4 regions of the Peribacillus sp. B65 genome follow, and region 3 is predicted to be linked to each of the others. Evidence: riboswitches for the same ligand, from Rfam matches in the RefSeq annotation. Region 3 holds a riboswitch; each other region holds the start of a gene.
What was found. Region 3 has a riboswitch for S-adenosylmethionine ahead of ACSR9O_RS01910 (Fur-regulated basic protein FbpA). Riboswitches for the same ligand answer to the same signal wherever they lie in the genome.

Region 1 (6,006 bases), 230 kb from region 3:
TGGCTGGTTGAACACAATTGAATAAGGGTGGATCATCAAGTTTAAACTATAATGAGGGTACCGACTTTTGGTACCTTCAAGCATAATTATTGATAATAGTAATCATTACGTTTAAGATATACCTATACTGACGATGAGGTGATAATAGTGAAACAAGAAATTCATCCCGATTATCAACAAGTGGTATTCATGGATACCAACAGTGGGTATAAATTTTTGACAGGCTCCACGAAGACGTCCAATGGAACGATCGTTTGGGAAGACGGACAAACATATCCATTATTAAAAGTGGAAATCAGCTCGGATACGCACCCTTATTATACAGGAAAGCAGAAGTTTGCTGAAAAAGGCGGACGGGTGGATCGCTTCCTGGATAAATATAATATGAAGAATTGAGAGTCAGGCCATCGGGAAATCGATGGCCTTTTTTTATGACTGGGAAGAAAAAGAGTTAATAATGATGCAAGGAAAAAGGGTGCCCATATATGAGGCACCCATCCTTTATTCATTTTGCAGCAATTGCTTCCCCTTTGGCAATATTGACGAGGGCCGCATCGAAGTCCTTGATTATATCGTCCGGATTTTCAAGTCCGACAGAGAGGCGGAGCAAGCTGTTCGTGATGCCCCGCTTTTCCCTTTCATCATCAGGCATGGCAGCATGGGACATTTTGGCCGGGTAAGATAATATGGATTCGACCGCTCCCAGGCTTACGGCAAATACAGGGAGCTCGACAGTGTTCACGAAGGAACGGAAGATTTCCTCACTTTCCAATTCAAAAGATAGGACCGCCCCTGCTCCAAGTGACTGGCCTTTCTGGATGGCGTGCTGTGGATGATCGGCTAGGCCGGGATAATACACTTTTTTCACCAAGGGCTGATCTTTTAAGTAGGCTGCAATCTTTTCTGCCCCTTTTTGTGAATGTTCCATTCTAACTGACAAGGTTTTTAAACCTCTCATTACAAGCCAGGCATCTTGGACACCAAGGACCGCTCCAAAGGAGTTTTGGAGCGAACCGAGTCTTGCCGCCAATTCCGGATCTTTCACGACCGCAAGCCCAGCTACCACATCACTATGTCCGGATAAAAACTTCGTCGCGCTATGAAGGACAACATCGGCGCCCAGATTCAGCGGTTTTTGCAATGCGGGCGTCAAGAATGTATTATCAACAAAACTTAAGGCACCGGCTTTTTTTGCAATATCACATACAGCTTGAATATCGGTCACTTTAAGTAACGGATTTGAAGGCGTTTCAATGTATATGGCCCTGGTATTTGGCTGAACGGCCGCTTTGACGCTTTCAAGGTCCGTCATGTCAACGAAGGTATGCTCAATATTGAAACGGGTCAATACGCTTGTGACCATCCTGAACGTTCCGCCATACACATCTTCGGAAATGACGATATGGTCTCCGGCAGACAATAGCAGGAAGGCTGTTGAAATGGCAGCCATACCTGATGAAAAGGCAAAGCCGTGAGTGCCTTCCTCTAAATCGGCAATGATATCTTCAAGTGCCTCGCGAGTTGGGTTCCCGCTTCTGCTGTAGTCATATTTGCCGAATTGATCGATATCCGATTGATGGAACGTCGATGCATGCTGAATGGGGACGCTCACACCACCCGTTGCCGGATCGAATTTATGTTGATTATGAAGTAATTTCGTTTCAAAGCTAAAATCATGACCTGTCATCGTAGTGCCTCCCTTTTTACATGTGCGAATGCTTGCTGCAGGTCGCCAATCAAATCATCGCTATCCTCGATGCCAACGGAGAAGCGAAGCAGGCGATTACAAACCCCATTTGCCGTTCTGACTTCAAGCGGTATATCGGCATGTGTTTGTGTGGCAGGATAGGTGATGAAGCTTTCAACCCCTCCAAGGCTTTCTGCAAAGGAAATTAATGAGAGCGATTGTAAAAATGGGTTGACCGCCGCTTCATCAATGATGCGGAAAGAAATCATGCCGCCTCTGCCGGGATACAATACATCAGTGACACAATCATGCTCCGATAAGTAATCTACAAGTATCTTGGCATTCTTTTCATGACGCTCCATCCGCAATGCCAGGGTTTTCATTCCTCGCATCAACAGCCAAGAATCAAATGGGCTCAAGACAGCTCCAGTACCATTATGATGGAAGGCAAGTGCATCACATAATTCAGCGCCGTTAGCAACGATCAGTCCCGCGAGCACATCATTATGACCACCGAGATACTTGGTTGCACTATGAATCACAATATCCGCTCCAAGCACGATGGGTTGTTGAATAAGAGGCGTGTAAAAAGTGTTATCAACGATTAACAATAAATTATATCGTTTGGCCAATGCCGCAACGGCGCTAATGTCCGTTTGCTGCATAAGGGGGTTAGTGGGAGTTTCGATGAAGATGGCTTTCGTGTGAGGAGTGATGGCTTTTTCGATATCCTCCAAACAACAAGTGTTTACATAGTCACACTGCAATCCCCATTTTTTAAAACCTTGTTCTAACAGACGATATGTACCGCCATAAAGATCTTCGCTGACAATCCATGCATCCCCGGATTTAAAAAGGGCGAGAATAGTGGAGATGGCGGCCATTCCTGAACTGCAGGCATAACCTTGGTCTCCTTTTTCCAGATCGGCGATGGATCGCTCCAATAGCTGGCGTGTAGGGTTACCAGTCCTTGTGTAGTCGAATCCCGTCGATTGGCCAATTCCTTCGTGACGAAAAGCTGTTGAAAAGTATACCGGCGGATTGACTGTTCCTGTCGCCGTTTCGCTGCGATTTCCTAATTGAGCAAGATATGTTTCAAATTTGTACATGGTTTTCACTGCTCCTTTGAGTTATATAAAATAAAAAAAAGTCTTCTTTAAGAAGAAGACTTTGATTAAGTAGGGACGAGTCATTCTTCTTATCTTCCAAGTTCACAAACTTGTGGAATTAGCACCTTTTCATTGGTTTGAAACAAATGAAGGTTGCTGAGGTGTCATCGGGCCATTCCCTCTACCTCTCTCGATAAGAGTTTAGATTATTCAATTTCTTTTGAATTTACTATATATACAAAATACTGTCAAGGACATTTTGGGAGTGATAATGCTTTGATGTTCATGACCAGGTCAATTGGAGCCTAGCGGTGTCTACACTTTATGTGTCTAAAAAGAATAATTGAATTTTCATATAAACATGAATGGAACTTGGATTTTTCAGAAAACATGGAAAGGGTCAGCGGGATATTTTTGCTTTAAAATAATAAAGTTTGTACAATGTATGGAGAGAAAGAATAATCCGACATTATTCATTTCATATGCAAAAGGTCTTCAATGAATAGTGCAAACATAGGAGGAGAACACATGGAATACAGAATCGAACGAGATACGATGGGTGAAGTGAAAGTTCCTGCTGATAAATATTGGGGAGCACAAACTGAGAGAAGCCGTAACAATTTCAAAATAGGTAACGAAAAAATGCCGATTGAATTAGTTCGTGCATTTGCATACGTTAAACAAGCTGCGGCAAAGGTGAACTATGATCTTGGTGATCTTTCCGAAGTTAAAAAGAATGCCATCGTCAAGATTTGCGGGGAAATCCTTGAAGGTACGCTTGATGAACATTTCCCGCTTGTAGTTTGGCAAACGGGAAGCGGCACGCAAAGTAATATGAACGTGAACGAAGTGGTCGCTAACAAAGGGAATGAATGGTTAAAAGAAAATGGTGAATCTGAAACCCTTCACCCGAATGATGATGTTAACAAGGCGCAAAGCTCAAATGATACTTTCCCGACCGCCATGCATATTGCAGCCTTTATGGAAGTCGCTGAAAAATTGGTGCCTGCCATCAAAGCCCTTCGTGATACATTCGATACAAAAGAAAAAGAATTTTGGGATGTCGTGAAAATTGGCCGGACACATCTTCAAGATGCTACACCATTAACATTAGGACAAGAAATTTCCGGTTGGAAAGCGATGCTCGATAAGGATCTAGCGATGATTGAAGAAAGCAGCCAAAAATTATTGAACCTTGCTCTAGGCGGAACGGCTGTAGGAACCGGAATCAATACAAAAGAAGAATTCCCGGGACTCTCTGCCAAACAAATTGCAGCAGATACAGGATACCCTTTTGTCACATCTGATAATAAGTTCCATGCATTGACTAGCCATAACGAAATCGTCTACGCACACGGTGCTTTGAAAGCATTGGCGGCGGATTTAATGAAAATTGCGAACGATGTCAGATGGCTTGCTAGTGGACCAAGAAGCGGAATCGGCGAAATAGCCATTCCGGAAAACGAACCGGGCAGCTCCATCATGCCAGGTAAAGTCAATCCAACACAAAGTGAAGCGCTTACCATGATTGCAACACAAATCGTTGGTAACGATGCTACAATTGGCTTTGCAGCAAGTCAAGGTAACTTTGAATTGAATGTATTCAAACCAGTCATCATCTATAACTTCCTGCAGACGGTCAAATTATTGACGGAAGGCATTCATTCATTCAACGACAATTGTGCGGTGGGCATCACTGCAAATGAAGATAAAATCAAAGAAAATGTAGAACGTTCCCTTATGTTGGTAACAGCATTGAACCCGCATATCGGTTATGAAAAAGCAGCCAAGATCGCCAAAACGGCATTCAAGGACAACTCTACGTTAAAAGAAGCGGCGTTGAAATTGGAGTTCCTGACGGAAGATGAATTCAAAGCATGGGTCGATCCTGCTAACATGGTTAATAAATAATTAGTAGTGCCCTCCCTCTGGTATTAGGGAGGGTGTTTCCATGTGTTAAAATAATGGAATCTACAAATACTGAAATAATAAGTATCGGGAACAGGAGGAAAAACAATGTCTATATGCCCGCTTTGCAACGGTCTGAGAAAAATTCATGTGAAATGCCCGGAATGCGGCAGTGATCTTGAGGATAAAGGGAAATTCATGGACTACGCGGATGATTACAGTGCTTATATGGATATCGACATACTTAAAGAAAACGACGGATACCCTCAATCCCTTCAAAAAGGCCAATGCCCGCATCTCATGAAATGCCCGGAATGCGGACATGATGAAGTGGTATTGGTCCAGGAATGAATTGGAATAAACGTAAAAAGACCCATTATGAATGGGTCTTTTTACGTTTAATTGGCAGATAACTTCATGCTTTCCTGCATCTGTTCATCTTCTTCAACTAAAATGCGATGTTCAGTCCCTTTATCAAAAAAGTGTGCTTTATTCATGTCGAGGGCAAGATCGATCTTTTCCCCTGCCTGAATAATATTCTTGGCATCGACCCGTGCAACGAAGTCCTGCCCCTCTAATGTGGAGTAGAGCATAATCTCCGCGCCCATGAGTTCGGCTACATCAATTTGGGTCGTGAATGTAGTGTTAGGGGACTTCGTGAAGTAAGCTCCTTCATTATGGAAATCCTCCGGACGGATTCCAAGGATAACATCTTTTCCGGCATATCCTTGATCACGCAGCATTTTCATTTTCAATTCAGGTATTTCAAGCGTTTGTTCGCCTATTTTAATTGTGCCTTCTTTTAATGTTCCGGTAAAGAAGTTCATGGCAGGCGATCCGATAAAGCCGCCGACGAAAACATTTATTGGTTTCTCATAAACGTCCTTTGGAGCACCAACCTGTTGGATGATACCATCTTTCATTACAACAAGGCGTGTCGCCATGGTCATTGCCTCTGTTTGGTCATGCGTGACATATATCGTTGTAGTGTCGAGCCGTTTATGCAATTTAGCGATTTCGGCACGCATTTGAACCCGCAGCTTTGCGTCGAGATTGGATAATGGCTCATCCATCAAGAAAACTTTTGCGTCCCTTACAATTGCACGGCCGAGAGCCACACGCTGGCGCTGACCACCTGAAAGCGCTTTAGGTTTCCTGTTTAGCAGCTCTTCAAGTCCGAGAATCCTTGCCGCTTCATTGACCTTTTGCTTGATTTCCGCTTTTGGCGTTTTCCTGAGCTTTAATCCGAATGCCATATTGTCAAATACGGTCATATGAGGATATAAGGCATAGTTCTGGAAA
Region 2 (6,006 bases), 3.9 Mb from region 3:
TCAAAAAGAAGCAATTCAAACCACAGCGGCGAAACTAAAGGCCGAGAATTTACAAGAGTGCTGCACCCTCATTCACGATGGGCATCAACATTTGAGCAAATACGTCAGGAAAGAGCATTCCGGAAAGGTCACGGGTGCCATATTCAACCTGGGCTACCTTCCTGGCGGTGACAAATCAATCATCACCCAAGCCGATACGACGATATCAGCCATTGAACAGCTATTCGAATTGCTGGCGCCTGAAGGCATCATCATCCTCGTCATTTACCATGGTCATCCAGGGGGATTGGCAGAACGGGATGCATTGATGGATTATGTACAGAACTTCCCTCAACAGAAAGCCCATATCCTGAAATACGGGTTCATCAACCAATCAAACAATCCGCCATTCATTGTCGCGATTGAAAAAAGATGATGACTTTTGACACCGTTCGAACGAACGGTGTTTTTTCAATCCCAACTCGCAGAAGCAGAATTACCAATCACAACATTTTGAATTTTGCGTCTATAATGATTATAATGATAGAAAATAGATAAGAGGGTGCAGAAAATGGAACATTTGCCTACTTCATTACTGACGGATATATTAACTGAAAAAATCAAAAGGGATTCAAGTGAACAATACGGGGAGTTTGTCAGCTCGCTTAACTCGTTGACAGAAAACCAAAAAACCATGGAGGACCTCAAACAATTCGATCACCATTTTGATAGGTTCCTGCCACAACTCGATTTAATGATTTCCACTCAAAACCATGAAGCGATCATGAATATGAAAGCGACGCTTTTGGACCTATTCGCCAATGACTTAACCTTCAAATCCATCTATCTTCTATCCACCGCATTATCGAATAAAAAAGAACTTACACACTTGAACCAATTTATGTACCCGGTTACTTACTGGGCCCCGGTGATCAAGTCAAACGAATTGATTAAAAACGCAGGCTGATTCAAATAAAAAACTGCCAAAGGTCTAACCTCGGCAGTTTTTTATTTATCCTTAAGTATGTACTGATCAAACGACATACCCTAATATTTTTAAACGGTTCTCAACAAAACTCAGCGCATATTGAAATACATCATCACGTTCTGGTTCATTGAAGATTTCATGATATAGCTTTGGCCATTCCTTATATTGCTTTTCACTGGCCAAGTTATAATTAAACCACTCACGAACCGCCTTCTTGTTCACGACTCGGTCATCTCCGCCCTGCATGACCAAAAGCGGCACATCCTGGAAATCAGGAATTTCTTCAAAAGCATCCTTCATAGCCTGTGCAAGCTCGCGATACCAGCGAACCGAAACCTTTGTGATATATAATGTATCGTTTCTATCGGATTCACGGACTTCCGCACTTCTCGTCGCCATTTCAGGTGTCAATCCGGATTCAACCCTGAACTTAGGCATCACGATATTCAAACCATGCGAGATGGTTGTCAGGAACTTCGGCGGCTTCGTCACGAGGCCCAAGCATGGAGAAGAAAGAATCACCCCTGCAATGTCCCATTCCTCTTCCTGAAGAAGGCGTATCGAAATCAAACCGCCCATGCTGTGTCCAAGTAAAAAGACCGGCAACGAATATTCGTAAGCCTCTTCTATCCAGCTTTTCACTTCGTCCAAATACTCATCAAAGGAATCGATATGTCCCCGGTAGGCGCGAGTTGTCATACCCTGCCCAGGAAGGTCGCCCATGACGACATGGTATCCAGCCGAAAGCCACATTTGTGTTACCCACTTATAACGTCCGTGATGTTCCATTGCCCCATGAATGATGACAATGACGCCCTTTGCGTCTCCTTCTGTCTCCCATTTCCACATTCGAAATCCCCCTTTCACTTTTCACTTGTTGTGTACGATCCATGATAGTTAAAATAATATATATAAATTATAACCATATTCGTGATTTTCGACAAAAAAGAAATCTAACAAGTTGTACATTGCTATTATAAATAGCCAAGTGTATTTGCATACGGTATATTAAAATAATACATAAAAACATTCACTTCGGAAAGGAAATGATTGAAAATGATTATTTATCCGTATAAAGGCAAAGAACCTGAAATCGCCGAAAGCGCTTATATTGCTGAGAATGCTGTCGTGACAGGTGATGTCAAAATTGGCGACGAAACATCAATTTGGTTCAATTCCGTCATTCGCGGTGATGTATCCCCAACCATCATCGGGAAAAAAGTCAGTATACAGGATAACAGCGTCCTGCACCAAAGCCCAAATAATCCATTGATCATCGAGGATGAAGTAACCATTGGCCATCAGGTCATTTTACATAGCTGTAAAATCCGTAAAGGAGCTCTGATCGGCATGGGATCGATTGTACTTGATGAAGCTGAAATCGGCGAAGGAGCCTTCATCGGTGCCGGCAGCCTCGTTCCACAAGGTAAAGTCATTCCACCGAACATGCTGGCATTCGGACGGCCAGCTAAAGTCATTCGCGAAATCAACGAAGAAGATCGCCAGGATATGGAACGCATCGTTCGCGAATATGCCGAAAAAGGACAATACTATAAAACGGCGGAACGCATAAAGTGAATTGACTGAAAGTTACGAGTATTGTACTCAAACTCACGAGTTTTTGCTCCAAACTTATGAGTATACGCTCTAAATTCATGAGTATATGCTCTAAACTCATGAGTATACGCTCTAAACTCACGAGTATTTGCTCTAAACTCATGAGTATACGCTCTAAACTCTCGAGTATACGCTCTAAACTCTCGAGTACTTGCTACAAACTCTAGAGTAACGCTTCAACCTCACGATTTGATGACACAAACAAACTTGTATACGACTTTAACTCACGAGTTTTGCACGTATTTTATATTTCTTTGGGATTTCTTGAATTATTCCCGCTGACGGCAAAATTAATCCAAAAAAAAAAGGTGTCCCGCAAATTGCGGGACACCTTTTTTATATGATTTACGCTTGTGCTTTTAATGTTTCTGCTTTGTCCGTGCGTTCCCATGGAAGATCGACATCTGTACGGCCAAAGTGTCCGTAAGCAGCTGTTTGTTTGTAGATCGGGCGACGAAGGTCAAGCATTTTGATGATGCCAGCTGGACGAAGGTCGAAGTTAGCACGAACTAGGTCAACAAGGACTTCTTCGCTAACTGTACCAGTTCCGAACGTATCAATTGAAATCGATACAGGCTCTGCCACACCGATTGCGTATGCCAATTGAACTTCCGCTTTGTCGGCAAGGCCGGCTGCCACGATGTTTTTCGCAACATAACGAGCAGCATATGCAGCAGAACGGTCAACTTTAGTAGCATCCTTACCAGAGAATGCACCGCCGCCGTGACGAGCGTATCCGCCGTAAGTATCAACGATGATTTTACGTCCAGTAAGACCAGCATCCCCTTGAGGTCCGCCAATTACGAAACGGCCAGTCGGGTTGATGAAGTATTTAGTTTTAGCATCGATCAATTCAGCTGGAACGACCGCTTTGATCACATGTTCTTTTAGATCGGCTTGAATTTGTTCAAGCGTAATTTCAGCATCATGCTGTGTAGAGATTACGATCGTATCTACACGTACAGGACGGTTATTCTCATCATATTCCACAGTTACCTGTGTTTTACCATCAGGGCGTAAGTAAGCAAGAGTTTCATCTTTACGAACTTGAGCCAGGCGGAATGAAAGTTTATGCGCCAATGAAATCGGAAGCGGCATAAGCTCTTCTGTTTCATTACAAGCAAATCCGAACATAAGACCTTGGTCCCCTGCACCGATTGCATCGATTTCTTCCTCTGACATGTTTCCTTCACGAGCTTCCAATGCTTTATCGACTCCAGCTGCGATATCGGCAGACTGCTCATCAATGGAACTCAACACTGCACAAGTTTCAGCATCGAAACCGTATTTCGCACGTGTGTAGCCAATTCCTTTAATCGTATCACGAACGATACGCGGAATATCCACGTAAGCGGACGTTGTAATTTCACCAGCAACAAGTACAAGGCCTGTTGTTACACTAGTTTCACACGCAACACGTGCATTTGCATCCTTAGCTAGGATAGCATCTAAAATGGAATCTGAAATCTGATCACAAATTTTGTCCGGATGGCCCTCTGTAACAGATTCAGAAGTAAATAGACGTTTCTTTGACATCATATTTCCTCCTTGGAAGTTAGTATGTTGTAGGCATAAGCCTGATTTTTACGGAACTCGTTTCCCTCATTAGTTTCAACTATAGACACAGAATTACTTATGAAAAACACAAAAACCTTCCCTGGCAAATGAGGAAAGGTTTAAAATTCTGTCTTCTATCCTTTCACTCTTATCGTTCAAGGGTTTTTACCTTGCTCAGGTTAGCACCATCACCACTATTCCTTGAAGACCTTCGCTTTATTTTCGGCGATCGATCTTGGAGTCAAGTTCAATATGGCAGGTTGCTGGGTTTCAAAGGGCCTGTCCCTCCACCAACTCGGGATAAGAGAATCCGTACAATTTAAGATATTATCGTATCTGGTTGGAATTTGTCAATGCTTTTCTAAAAAGAACATTTCCGCCCAGTATGGCTTTCTTTTGAAAAAAGTGTTGATACAGCGTCTTAGAAGGGTTTACAATGCAAAATACGAATAGAAATGTTGGAAATTGCCATTAATAATAAGTATTAAGCTTACGAAAAACGACTTCACCATTGGAAATATATTGCTTACTTACTTCCTATTAAAATAAAATTGACTTTATTAAAGTATATGTGATAATCCTGACTCGGTTCCTGCCGGAATAAAATGATTAACTCGGCCAGCTGAAAATAATCACAAATTAGAAGAAATAGTATAGACTATTTAAATGAATGTGTTATACTAATTGTAATCTAAAAACTTAAACAAAGGAAGGTACCTCATATATGAATTCTGTAGATGTTTCTAATGAGTTACACCAGTTATTAACAGGAAACAATGTGCAAACTCAACTTTCAGTTCCTCAATTGGTCGAAAAAGTATTAAGCAGAAATGAAGGCGTTTTAACATCAACCGGCGCAGTAAAAGCTGAAACTGGCAAATATACTGGTCGTTCACCTAAAGATAAATTTATCGTGGAAGAAGCATCCGTTAAAGATAAAATCGATTGGGGTTCAGTGAACCAGCCAATTTCCGAAGATGTGTTCAATAAACTATATAATAAAGTAGTTGACTACCTAAAAGCAAAAGAAGAGATTTTTGTTTTTAAAGGTTTCGCTGGTGCAGACGAATCATCTCGTCTTCCAATCCGTGTTGTTAATGAATATGCTTGGCATAACCTTTTCGCCCATACTTTGTTCATCCGTCCAAATGAAGAGGAACTAAGAGGTCACGAAGCTGAATTCACAATCCTTTCTGCACCTAACTTCAAAGCAGACCCAGAAGTGGACGGAACCACTTCCGAAACTTTCATCATCGTTTCATTTGAACGCCGTACCATCCTGATCGGCGGAACGGAATATGCAGGAGAAATGAAAAAATCGATCTTCTCGATCATGAACTACTTACTTCCAGAGGCTGGAATCCTTCCAATGCATTGCTCTGCTAACGTAGGACGTGAAGGGGACGTCGCTTTATTCTTCGGTCTGTCCGGTACAGGCAAAACAACTTTATCAGCAGACACTAGCCGTAAACTGATTGGCGATGACGAGCACGGCTGGTCTTCTAATGGCGTATTCAACATCGAAGGCGGCTGCTATGCGAAAACGATCAATCTTTCACGTGAAAAAGAACCACAAATTTTCGATGCAATCCGTTTTGGTGCCGTATTGGAAAATGTTGTTGTTGATCCGGATACACGTGAAGCGAACTATGATGACAGTTCATTGACTGAAAACACTCGTGCTGCTTACCAAATGCAAGCGATCGATAACATCGTGAACCCAAGTATTGCAGGACATCCAAATACAATCATTTTCTTAACAGCTGATGCTTCAGGCGTTCTGCCTCCAATCAGCAAGCTTTCCAAAGAACAGGCAATGTTCCACTTCCTAAGCGGATACACTAGTAAATTGGCTGGTACTGAAA
Region 3 (6,006 bases):
CCGCTGCAACAGCAAGTGCTATATCCACCCGGTCATTGATGATAAGGGGAATGGACAGCTCGTTCAATAACTGTTTTAATGCAGAAGCTTTATTATAAAAGGAGAGAGAGGAATTATTTTTTTCTCTAAGCTGTACGATCGAGACTCCTCCTGAAACCGATTCTGCAATGATTTTGGTCAATTCTTCTATTGCCAGGGACTCTTCCGTAACTAAATACAGGCTTAAATCAATTTGGGACTTCTTCATTTATTTTCACCTCATGCATCCAGATTTCCTTATCCATTCTTGATATTGCATCGATTAATCGCACACGAAACGTTCCTGTTCCTTCATCCTCTTGAAGGTTTTTGGCAGCTAGTTCCCCTGAAATGCTCATGGTTGAGATACCGGCAATCGCCGCAGAATAGAAATCATCGGTGACTCCGGAAAAAGTGCCGATAAGAGCAGTGGACATACAACCGGTACCTGTAACATTAGTTAATAGCAGGTTCCCGTTATCGATGATGGACGTACGTTTTCCATCGCTGACCGCATCCTTCGCTCCGCTGACCACGACGATGCAATTCAATTTATTTGCGGCTCGAGCAGCCAGCTCTGCATTGCTGACCGCAAGCTCCTCCGAATCCACCCCGCGGGTAACGGTATCCCCACCCATCAATGAAAGGATCTCACTTGCATTGCCGCGAATGATTTGGAAAGTAACCTTACTTAGGAGCTCTTTCACTTGCTCTGATCGATAGGCGGTGGCACCAACTCCCACCGGGTCCAAAATGACCGGGATATCCAGGTCATTTGCCGTCTTACCGGCAATCTCCATTGCTTCCAAGGCTTTATCATCGATCGTACCGAAATTCAGGACCAATGCATCCGCTAATTTGACCATATCCGCCACTTCTCTTGGGCTCGATGTCATCACTGGTGAACCACCGATGGCAAGGGTGGCATTTGCACAGTCGTTGACCGTAACAAAGTTGGTGATTTGGTGGACGAGTGGTTTTCTTTCTTTTACCTTCACGAATAAATCGGCTGCGGAAACCTTCATATTAAGTCACTCCGTTCTTTTTTTTGAATATGAATGAAAATGATGGACAGGACCATGACCTTTACCGATTGAAAAACTATTGCGTATCGCTTCAGAAATATAAGTCTTGGCCTGTTCGATCGACTCTTGCAAGGGCAGTCCATTTGCCAGGTTTGATGTTATGGCGGATGATAGGGTACAGCCCGTACCATGAGTGTTTTTTGTATGTATGCGCTCTCCCTTGATCCAGTGGAAGTCAGTCCCATCATAATAAAGATCATTTGGATTTCCCGCTGCATGGCCCCCTTTAAGTAAAACGGCTTTGGGACCCATTTCTTGTATTGAAATGCATGCCTTGTAGAAATCTTGTTTCGTCCGAATCGACAAGCCAGTAAGCACTTCCGCTTCCGGTACATTTGGTGTTACAAGTGTTGCAAATGGAAGTAAGTCCATTTTTAAGGCGGAGACAGCCTTTTCGTCGAGCAAATGGTGGCCGCTTTTGGAAATCATGACAGGGTCAAGGATAACGATGGCAGGCATGAAGGTTTTAAGGGACGCAGCGACTGTTTCCACGATTTCTTTTGATCCAAGCATGCCTATTTTTACTGCATCGACAGGAATATCTTCAAATATAGCTGCAATTTGGTCCGATATGATAGCTGTTTCAATTGGCTGTACTGAACGGACTTCCATTGTATTTTGTGCGGTTACGGCTGTTATGGCAGACATTCCAAAGACCCCATGTGCAGAAAATGTTTTTAAATCCGCTTGTATTCCAGCACCGCCTCCTGAATCAGAGCCGGCGATGGTTAATGCTGTTTTCATAAAAAAACCCCTTCATATAATTATTTTTTAAAAGTATTTTAAGTAATATGAAAGCTAGAATCGCACCTGCGAATGAACTGAGCATAAAAGCCGGTAAAAAACCAAAAAGAGCAGCTTTTTCTCCTAATAGGAGGATGGCAAGTGGATAACAGGCCATGGAACCGAGAATGCCGGTCCCGATCACTTCACCTAAACAAGCGAATTTTAAGCTTTGTGTTTTTCGATAAAGGATGGCAGCCAAAAGTGCACCGATCATGCTCCCGGGAAAGGCGAATATTGAACCGGTACCAGACATGTTTCTAATGATGGAAACTAGGAAAGCTTGTGTCACAGCATAAGCAGGCCCCAATAGAACGGCCGTGAGGACATTTGCCAGATGCTGAATAGGAAAGACCTTTGCAAATCCTGCAGGGATGAAAATAAATGAACTGGTCAGCGTCGTTATAGCCGTTATCATGGCAGTCAACGTCAGTTTCTTGATAGGATTCATCATCATGTCTGCGACCTACAGCGGCCAATCCTGCTCATTTTGAACCATATCCCAGAATAAATATTCATACCGGGAAGTAACCAAAAAGTGCTTTTCTAATCTAAGAAGTTCCTTTTCTGGCATGCCTTCCGTCAATTCTTCCAACAATGCGATCAGCCACTTGTGTGCTTCCCCGAATTCAGGTGATGAATAGGACCTTATCCAATCTGCGTAGCGATTGTTTTCCAATGCTGCTCCATTTTGTTCTTTTAATAGCAAACCGATTTCATAGTAATCCCAAGCGCATGGCAGGAGACAGGCGATCAAGTCTGCCAATGTCCCATGCTGAGCTGCATTTAGCATGTAACCTGTATAGGCTAGAGTGGTGGGAGTAGGTTCTGTTTCTTCCAATTCCTTGGAACTGATCCCGAATTCGGAAGCATACTGCCGATGGATATCCATTTCCACTTGAAGGGTTTCATTTAAAATACTCGCAAACTTTGCCATGGTTTCGATGTTATGGGCTTTGATGACACCTAAAGCAAAGAGCTTGGAATAATCCATGAGATAGATATAGTCCTGCTTCATGTAATAGGCAAATTTCTTTTCAGGAAGCGTACCATTTCCAATTGCTTGGACAAAGGGATGTGAATGATTCCTTTTCCAAATCTCTTTTGCCCGTGCATGAAGTCTATCACTGAATGTTTCTGTTTTAATATTCTCCATTGTTCATCCTCCTTTAGAATGGTTCCCCTAGATAATGAAAAACCCCGTTCCTGAATACGGAACGGGGTAGATGGATATAGTCTGTAAATGGACGATATCATCCACTTCCCTCCGCCGGTATGAGCCGGTTCAGGTTCAAAGGGTCCGGAAACTATTTCCATCTCAGTCTTAAAAAAGACTCCCCTAGTGGTGTGAATTGTATGTAATTACTGACATCATATCAGAAAGACAAGAAAATGCAACCCGTATTTGAAGAGGGAGCATGTAATGTCCAGGAAAAAAGGGAGAACCAGGTAATTGACTTTTGATAATTATTAGGGTAGAATCATTTCTACATCATTTATATATCGAATTCTTATCCAGAGAGGTGGAGGGACTTGGCCCAAAGAAACCTCGGCAGCGGACCCATTTTGGGAACTGTGCTAAATCCAACAAGCATATGCTTGGAAGATAAGAAGAGCCGTACGGACACAGTCAGCCTCTTCTTGAATTAGAAGGGGCTTTTATTTTTGGGAAATAACGTTTAGTGACATAATAGAAAAGGTATATATAATTTGGTGAAAATCAAACAAGTTGATAAAGTTAGCTAACTAGAAGCAGGCTCTAGGATGACTAGGAAAGGAGCCATTTACATGGCAGAATTATTTAAGAGGATTGAACAGAGGAAGGCAAAGCTCATTGAAGAGCTATTGGCCAATGGAGTATACAAAACCTCTGATGAAAGGCACCTTTATGATGCCCCATTAAAAGTGCTTGAAGATGAATATAAGATTGTTATAAATAGACCTAATAACGAGTCACCTTCTGAATGGATGACATAGTAAGCGATGGACTATATTTTGGGCTCTTGGATAAGGGATATGATGTAAGCATTCACAGTATACACTAGTGGATGCTTTTTTGCGTTTAATAGAAAATGACATAAAATATACATAATTAAAGAATAAAGTAGGTGTTTTGTCACATTTTACCTATAAAATAACACATTTTATTTCTGAAAAATAGTTGATTTTAACTAGTAGTTTAATTATGATGAAAGTGTAAAAAAATTGAATAAATGGGAGGTGTCATATAATGCCTTGCCGTAAAGTAACTATAGAAAGGGTAGAAGAAAAGAGACAGGAAATGATCAAATTGGCAGCAAGTTACGGCTTAACAAGTCTGCTTACTGTTCAGGCCAGTCAAGAATTGGATACGCTATTAAATGCGTTAGCAAGTAAAAGAGAGTCAGAATATTTTTCCCTCCAAAACGCATATCGGTATTTTTAAATTAGCCAATTCGACCTGTATTAATTTGAAAAAGCTACTGCTCAAGGCAATAGCTCTAAAAAATTATATTAAATATCGACACGTTTACCAAGAATGATCAAATCCCGCTCAATGCCATCCAGCTCGGCAACTTGAGGTAAATGTGCCCATTCTTCAAACCCGAATTTGGAAAAAAGCTTAAGGCTAGGTATATTGTGGGCGAAAATGAAACCCAATATAGTCTTAATACCTAATTTTGGACTCAATTCAATTGCCTTTTGAATCGAAATTTGTCCGATTCCTTTTCCCCGGAAATAATCATCAATATAAATGCTGATTTCGGCAGTGGAATTATATGCCGGTCGGCCATAGAAGGATTGAAAGCTCATCCATCCAGCAGTTTTCCCTTCTATAGTAATGATATATAGCGGTCTACTTTCTGAATGATGTTCCTCAAACCATTTAACCCTCGATTGGACGGATACAGGCTCTGTATCTGCCGTGACCATTCTTGAAGCAATTGTCGAATTATATATTTCAACAATTCTGGGTAAATCAGATAGTTCTGCCTCTCTAAACTCTATGTGCTCTTCCATGATGTAATCTCCTAACTATCATTTATTCAATCTCCAGAATGAAGGGTAATCCCGTTTTTTTGTTTAAGGGACGGTGAATTGAAACCCAATCCATTGAAAGTTTTTTATTATCATACACTTTTTACTCTTTATCTGACAATTCCTTTTTTATGTTAAGTCTGCAGATTTTTTGGGTATGTAAAGGATTAAATACTTCTAGTAAAAAGGCAGAGGAGAACCAAATGAAAAAATTGTCAGTTTTTTTGATTATAGTACTGGTTATATGTTTTGTTGCATATGAATTTCAGGCCTCGGAGTCGGAAGATGTGCAAAGGGTGATGGCTTTTGGAGATTCGTTAACCTATGGAAAAGGGGATAAGGATGGAGAAGGATATATAGAAGGCCTGGAGGATGAATTGAATAACCCGGAATCGGAACAAAAAGTGAGTTTTTGGAATTACGGTATAAAAGGCCAGGAAACGGATGGGGTGATGAAACAGCTTGATGATTACCGCATTAAAACGAAACTTGATGAAGCCGATACTTTCATCGTTTATATCGGAACGAATGACTTGATCAATAGTAACGGCGGGGACTTGGAGAAAATAAGTGATCGAAAAATCAATGAGGGTAAACGGGAGTATATCAGCCATCTGAAAAAGATTACGTCAACACTCATAAAGGCAAACGATAAAGCTGATATTTTGGTAGTGGGACTATATAACCCAATTAAAGGAAATCAAAAACTTGAAAAGCATATTCGCGATTATAACCAGTCAATAAAGGGAATAGCGGATAAAGACAATAGGATGTTATTCATTCCTACGAATGATCTTTTTGAAGATAAAAAGAAATCAGAGTATTTCAGTGATAAGTTACATCCGAATGAAAAAGGGTATCAGCTCATTGCGAATCGGGTTTTGGAAAGTTATGATTTCAAATGAAAGCAAAAATGCACAGAAAGGCATTCTGTGCATTCTTGCTTTCTAGGAATTTAATATGGCTTTTAGTTGAGGGAACTGCAAGTCATGGAGCTGCTTGTATCTGCCATTGTTTTGCAATAACTGTTCATGTGTTCCTTTTTCATGAACCTGCCCTTTTTCCAGAACGATTATTTGATCGGCATCATGAATGGTCGATA
Region 4 (6,006 bases), 3.5 Mb from region 3:
GCCTGGCGTCAATGTCGTTAGTTTTATTGGCGAACGAGGCAGGTCTTGAAACCATTACAATGTCCGGGTATGATTCCGAACAATTAAAGTCAGCTTTAAAAATTTCTGATAGGTATTTAGATGTTATGCTTATCGCCATGGGGAAAGGAATTAAAGAAGGTCACAAAACAGTAAGACACGATGTGAACAAAGTCATTTATAAAAACAAAATATAGTGAGTGTTTTTACTTTTTTAAAATTTGAATATGGGAGATTAGTGTGGAAAGAGGGTTAAAAAGAACCCTCTTCCCCTATCATCTTATAGTTAAAACTCACCACGAGTTACAGTCTCACATTTCATCCACATGCAGACTTATCATATAGTCATATTAACGTAACGGATTCATTTTAGTGTTTTTGTTTGTAATAAGTTACAGCGAGAGCAAGGGCCAGCACTGTTCCTTTGACGATATCCATCGCATAATACGGAACGGACATCATGATCAGCCCATTTTGTAGGATTCCGATCAGGACTGCTCCGACAAAGGTTCCAAAGGCATTCGGTTTTCCCGCTCCTAAAACGGAGGAACCAATGAAGGCAGCCGCGACGGCATCCATTAAATAGGGTGACCCTGAATTGATTTCCGATGTCATGACCCTTGAAGCAAGGACAATCCCCCCGATTGCAGCAAATAGAGCCGAAAGCAGATAGGCAAGGATTTTGTATTTATTGACCGATATCCCGGAAAGTCTCGCCGCTTCCTTATTTCCCCCAATAATGTACATATAACGACCGTGCTTCGTATAAGTCAAAAAGATATGGGTCGCTATCACAATGACGGCCATGATCAGGATTATCCACGGTACCTGGCCAATTTTGGCGAAAAACGGGCTGATCAGTCCTGTTGCGAACGTCCCGTCTGGCATGACCATATTTTGCGAAACCGTGGCCCCTTTTGTATAGGTAAGGGCAATTCCCTGGATAATGAACATGGTAGCCAAAGTCATCAGCATGTCGGGAATTCTCAATTTAACGATCATGAATGAATTCAAGGCGCCTACGACAAGTGAGGCACCGATCGCAGCTAATATGGCAATTAATGTATCCTGTGAAAACCAGACAAACATCGAGATGACGATGGCATTGGCCAATGATGCGACGGAGCCGACGGAAAGGTCGAAGCCATCCACGGTCAGGGATATCGTAATGCCGATCGCAATGATGGTCACGATTGAAATGGAACGCAGGATGTTGACCAGATTCGTAGTTTGAATGAAAGATGGATTGGACACGGCAAAAATTCCAATCAGAATGATAATCGTCAATATTGTGCCGTATTTATAGAAAAAGTCGAATAGTTCCACCTTTTTCTTCACTTTCGCTGTCTGTGTAACAGGATTGGGTATGCTCATTCTATTTTCCTCCTGTTGAATAGAATAGTAGTTCTTCTTCATTCGTTTTACTTGTTTCTAATTCGATGACAGTGCTCCCGTCATATAACACATATGTCCGGTTGGTAATGCCAATGATTTCGGAAAGCTCGGATGATGCATAAATGATCGCCTTCCCATTCCTTGCAAGCTCTGCAATCAATTCGAATATATCCTTCTTGGCTCCAACATCGACCCCTTTCGTTGGTTCATCGAATATGTATACATCCGCATCGGCCATAAGCCATTTCCCGATGGCAACTTTTTGCTGATTGCCACCTGAAAGGTTTTCGACATTCACTTCCCCTGAAGGAGTTTTAATGCCGAGGCTTGCGATCATTTCCTTCGCTCTTTCCTTTTCCGCCTTGCGATTCACAAAGCTGAATGTCTTGGAGAATTTGCCAAGACTGGCTGCCGTCAAGTTCGCCGAGACTGATTCCTGAACAAGGACCCCTTCTTTCCTGCGTTCCTCAGGTACAAGTGCCAGACCGCTTTTTACTGCTTCGTGCGGTGATTTCAAGGAAAGCTTTCGACCATTCAGGATGACTTCCCCCGCTGTGATGGACGTATGGCCGAAAAGGGTTTTACACAGCTCCGTTTTCCCAGCCCCGACCAACCCTGCCAAGCCGATTATCTCGCCTGCTTTAATATTCAAACTGACATTTTTAACTTTCTCTGCATCTGACAATCCGTTCACTTCCAGAATAACGTCGCCAATCGAAGCATTCACTTCAGGAAACTGTTCATCCATGGTTTTTCCAAGCATGTTCTCTACGACTTCGGTACGGGTTATATCTTCCTTCTTTCGACTTGTGACACGCTCCCCATTCCTCATGATTGTAATTTCCTCACAGATTTCAAAAATTTCGGGCAGACGATGTGAAATGAAAATGATTCCCACGCCTTTTTGCTTTAATTCATTTACAATTCGAAAAAGTTCTGTCGTCTCCGTATGACTTAACGGAGCAGTTGGCTCGTCGAGAATCAGGAATTTGCATTCTGTCGAAACGGCTCTTGCTATCAGGACCATCTGTTTTTCAGCCAAGGTAAGGTCTCTTACCAGCTTTTTCGAAGGGACACGAATTTTCATATCTTCAAGAATAGAAGCCGCTTGGTTATGCAGCTCTTTCCATTGGACCATCTGTTTTTTTCCCATGTTTTGGACCATATCATTCAACATTACATTTTCCCCAACCGTTAAATAAGGGATGAGGGCGGTATCCACTTCCTGATAAACAATTTGAATGCCTTGTTCTTGAGCCGCTTTTGGCGAGCGGATATCCCTCTTCACCCCATCAATATAAATGTCACCTGAATAATGAACATGGGCTCCCGATAAAACTTTCATTAACGTCGATTTCCCTGCTCCGTTTGCACCGACCAATGCGTGGGCTGTCCCCGATTTTACGGAAAAATCAACATCACTCAGCGCCTTCACCCCCGGAAATTCAATCGAAATCTTCTTCATTTCTAGTTGCGTGCCCATGTCCATTCCCCCTTATTGAACAGACACTCCCTTCTACTTGAAAGAGAGTGTCTCTTTTTAATTTTTATAATGATCTTTCAAAACTTTCATCCAATCTTCTTCAAATTCCGTCGATACACCCCAGCCATCGACAATACCAGACAGATTTGCCATGTTCACTGCTTCTTTAGACGCTTGGATTTGCTTTTGTGAAATAAGTGAAGCCTCCAAGTCATAGGTTTGCGGCGTTTCTTCGCCCGCTAATTTTTTAGCCAATATCCTCATATTCACTGCACCGATCAACTTGGGATCTACTGCTGCCGTGTAGGACCATGAGCTATCAGCCGATTGGATTTCCTGGAGATCTGCATTCGAGACATCTATTCCATATATCTTCACTTCATCGCGGCCCGCCTCTTTAATCGCCCGGGCTGCACCGATAGCAAAGGCATCCCATGTTGCGAAAATGGCATCCAATTTACCTTTAGGGTATTTATTCAGCATTGCGGCTACAGCATTTTGTGTCTGAACCGATGTATCAGCAGATGCCACTCCGAATCTTTCGACTTCTTTGATCCCAGGATTTTCTTTTAATTTTTCCTGATAGACTGCATTTCTTCTTACCATTGGAGGAAAACCGTCCACCCAAAGGTATGCAATTGCCGCTTTACCTTTCTGTTCTTTTATCAGCTTATCAAAAGCCAGTGTTGCCAACGCTTCATCATCTTGTGAAGTTAATGTCACGCCTTCTATTTTAGATAGATCGCTTATTGAATCGAATGTGACAACGCTTTTACCTGCATCAACCAACTTTTGAACGTCATTCACAGTTGCTGCATCATCACCATGTGAAATGATATAGCCGTCATAATCTGCCTCCAAAGCCTGCGCTATCGCATCATGGAATTTAGCCGTATCACCATTGGCTGTGTACGTATCCACTTGAAACCCCAGTGCTTCTCCTTCTTCCTTCGCCCCCGCCAGGTATTGGGCCGTATGATCATCACCGCCAATTTTACGGATCACTTTGATTCTGGCTCCATCTCCATCAGCGAATCTTTCCGGAACATTTTCAAATGATACTTTTTCTTCTTTCTTCGACTCTGTGGAACTCTGACCTGTAGAGCACCCCGTTAAAAGCAAAGCCGAAGCGATGGCTGAAATGAATATACCTTTAATAGACCTTTTCATCTTGTTTCCCTCCATTTTTTCTTATTAGTCTTATCAGTTAAGTTGGTGTAAATCCCAAAATAAAAACCTCTCTAATATAGAGAGGTTTAATCGGCTGTTTTGCAGACTTGTCCCTCTCTTATCTGTCAAAACATTTCTGTTTTGCAGGATTTAGCACCAATTCCTAATGGAACGGTTGCTGGGCATCTTAGGGCCAGTCCCTCCGCCACTCTTGATAAGAGATATATCGTGTTACGTTTTCGTAATTATCACTTTATAGGGATATAGTCGTAAAGTCAATAGATTTTTGAATATTTGAAATGTTCCCCGTTATTTTTTATTTTCTTTGAAGCTGGGCTAGACGCTTTTTCTCAATCTTTTCAAGCCGCTCCAACTGCCTTAATTTCACTTCGAACAAAGTGATAGGGTCACGGTAAACTTCCGGATTTTGTTTCATATGCTCCAATGCAGCCTGGTAGTCTTTTATTTCAGTCTGCGTTTGCTCTATCGTTTTTTGAAGTAATGCAAATGAACCGCGATAGAAAAGGGAGATGTCACGATCCAAAGATTTTTCAAACAATCCAAATTGGGTAAGGAAACGCTCCGTGATCATTTCCGCAACATCCAGGTAATCTTCACTTTCCAGGTATTTCTTATAACGATTGTACATATTGGCTTTATTTTGCGGTATCGCCCCAAACAGCTTCCCTGCCCCTTTAAGCAGTAATTGAGATGGAGTCCTGCGCAAAAGGATATTGACGTTTTCGATGCGGATGCTGCTTGTCATCCGGTCGGCATCACGGCGCCAGTCATCCAATACTCTGAAGTCGCCTGCAAGCGTAATCCGTTCTTCTTTGTATAATTCATTGAAACCGGCACTCATCTCATCCATAAACTGCTGGCTTTGTGAGAACTCCATTTGGGAACTGGCAATCCAGTCTTGAAGAGAACGGTAATATTGAGGCATGATCTTGTCAGAAATGAAGTTTTGAATCCGCTCATTCATTTCCTGATTTAACTGTACATGGACCTGACTGAAATCACTGCTTTCCGTTAACGATTTAGAGCAATCCCTCAGTAATTCAGGAATTTTTGAATAAAGCTGATTTTTCACTTCGTCCTTAAGCGAACGATACGACCTTATGATATTTTCACTTTTTTCTTTTTCCAAATCAGCCAATTGGTTGACCGCCCCATTCAGCTTGACTTCCATCTGTTCATTCCAAGAGATGGAATGCTCGCATTTCCGCTCATTGGCTGCCCGTTTTTCTAATAGATAAGATAAAGTTTTACGAATGAATGCCAGGATTTTTTCAGATCTTCTTTCCTTCCAATTATCATCTTGATAATTCGATTGAAGGAAGGCTGAAAGGTCCTTCAATTGCTGCCTGCTGTCATAATGTTTGGAGAAAGCGAACACTTTCGCATTCGGGAAATATGCATTCACTTTATCCCATGTTTCGTCTTCCATCCGGACTGCGACCTGATCACTGTATATCGTATCCATTTTATTTAATAGGAAATGGATCGGCAGTTTCGGAGCCATCATTTGAATTTCCAATAACAGATCCCTTTCGCTGCCGGTGAAAGGAGCCCGGGCGTCAAGAACGAACATCAGGCCATCACTGCCATGTAAATAGCCTTGGAAATCGGATTCCACGCTTTGTTCCCCATTGAACCCCGGTGTATCCAATAACCGCAGATGATTATTTCTTAGGTAGTCACTGATGATTGTCACATCGACAATAGTCCCGCGCTGACGGCGTGTTTCATCCAAATCAGTTAGCTCCTCGACAACTTTGCTATCTGTATCGGTAATTTCAAGGATTTCCAAATCATCCCCATCTTTGACACTGACTAGGGAAGAATGGTCCTCAGCAGCAATGCTCTCGCCAACGATTGACTGAATAAAGGATGTCTTGCCATTTCCTGTACTTCCTGCAAGAAGGAGATTGAAATTC

Region 1: another riboswitch for S-adenosylmethionine. It lies ahead of ACSR9O_RS03110 (methionine biosynthesis PLP-dependent protein); the one in region 3 lies ahead of ACSR9O_RS01910 (Fur-regulated basic protein FbpA).
Region 2: another riboswitch for S-adenosylmethionine. It lies ahead of metK (methionine adenosyltransferase); the one in region 3 lies ahead of ACSR9O_RS01910 (Fur-regulated basic protein FbpA).
Region 4: another riboswitch for S-adenosylmethionine. It lies ahead of ACSR9O_RS18710 (sugar ABC transporter substrate-binding protein); the one in region 3 lies ahead of ACSR9O_RS01910 (Fur-regulated basic protein FbpA).

Annotation. Positions count from the first base shown of each region.
Region 1 covers NZ_CP195840.1:611,583-617,588, reverse strand. The annotation lists gene ACSR9O_RS03125 (ABC transporter ATP-binding protein) at 1-11, shown strand, start outside; gene ACSR9O_RS03120 (type B 50S ribosomal protein L31) at 148-396, shown strand; gene metC (cystathionine beta-lyase) at 506-1,687, opposite strand; gene ACSR9O_RS03110 (methionine biosynthesis PLP-dependent protein) at 1,684-2,796, opposite strand; SAM riboswitch class I at 2,883-2,996, opposite strand; gene fumC (class II fumarate hydratase) at 3,325-4,707, shown strand; gene ACSR9O_RS03100 (hypothetical protein) at 4,813-5,055, shown strand; gene ACSR9O_RS03095 (ABC transporter ATP-binding protein) at 5,103-6,006, opposite strand, start outside.
Region 2 covers NZ_CP195840.1:4,240,254-4,246,259, reverse strand. The annotation lists gene mnmM (tRNA 5-(aminomethyl)-2-thiouridylate-methyltransferase MnmM) at 1-415, shown strand, start outside; gene ACSR9O_RS20650 (hypothetical protein) at 551-946, shown strand; gene ACSR9O_RS20645 (alpha/beta hydrolase) at 1,013-1,816, opposite strand; gene ACSR9O_RS20640 (gamma carbonic anhydrase) at 2,027-2,545, shown strand; gene metK (methionine adenosyltransferase) at 2,930-4,123, opposite strand; SAM riboswitch class I at 4,287-4,448, opposite strand; gene pckA (phosphoenolpyruvate carboxykinase (ATP)) at 4,866-6,006, shown strand, end outside.
Region 3 covers NZ_CP195840.1:386,267-392,272, reverse strand. The annotation lists gene thiE (thiamine phosphate synthase) at 1-247, opposite strand, end outside; gene thiM (hydroxyethylthiazole kinase) at 228-1,043, opposite strand; gene thiD (bifunctional hydroxymethylpyrimidine kinase/phosphomethylpyrimidine kinase) at 1,050-1,847, opposite strand; gene thiW (energy coupling factor transporter S component ThiW) at 1,816-2,337, opposite strand; gene tenA (thiaminase II) at 2,353-3,042, opposite strand; TPP riboswitch at 3,132-3,237, opposite strand; SAM riboswitch class I at 3,395-3,499, shown strand; gene ACSR9O_RS01910 (Fur-regulated basic protein FbpA) at 3,675-3,863, shown strand; gene ACSR9O_RS01905 (aspartyl-phosphate phosphatase Spo0E family protein) at 4,117-4,311, shown strand; gene ACSR9O_RS01900 (GNAT family N-acetyltransferase) at 4,380-4,886, opposite strand; gene ACSR9O_RS01895 (DUF459 domain-containing protein) at 5,108-5,809, shown strand; gene ACSR9O_RS01890 (ABC transporter ATP-binding protein) at 5,852-6,006, opposite strand, start outside.
Region 4 covers NZ_CP195840.1:3,839,403-3,845,408, forward strand. The annotation lists gene ACSR9O_RS18695 (nitroreductase family protein) at 1-215, shown strand, start outside; gene ACSR9O_RS18700 (ABC transporter permease) at 388-1,392, opposite strand; gene ACSR9O_RS18705 (sugar ABC transporter ATP-binding protein) at 1,394-2,896, opposite strand; gene ACSR9O_RS18710 (sugar ABC transporter substrate-binding protein) at 2,954-4,066, opposite strand; SAM riboswitch class I at 4,182-4,287, opposite strand; gene ACSR9O_RS18715 (GTPase domain-containing protein) at 4,383-6,006, opposite strand, start outside.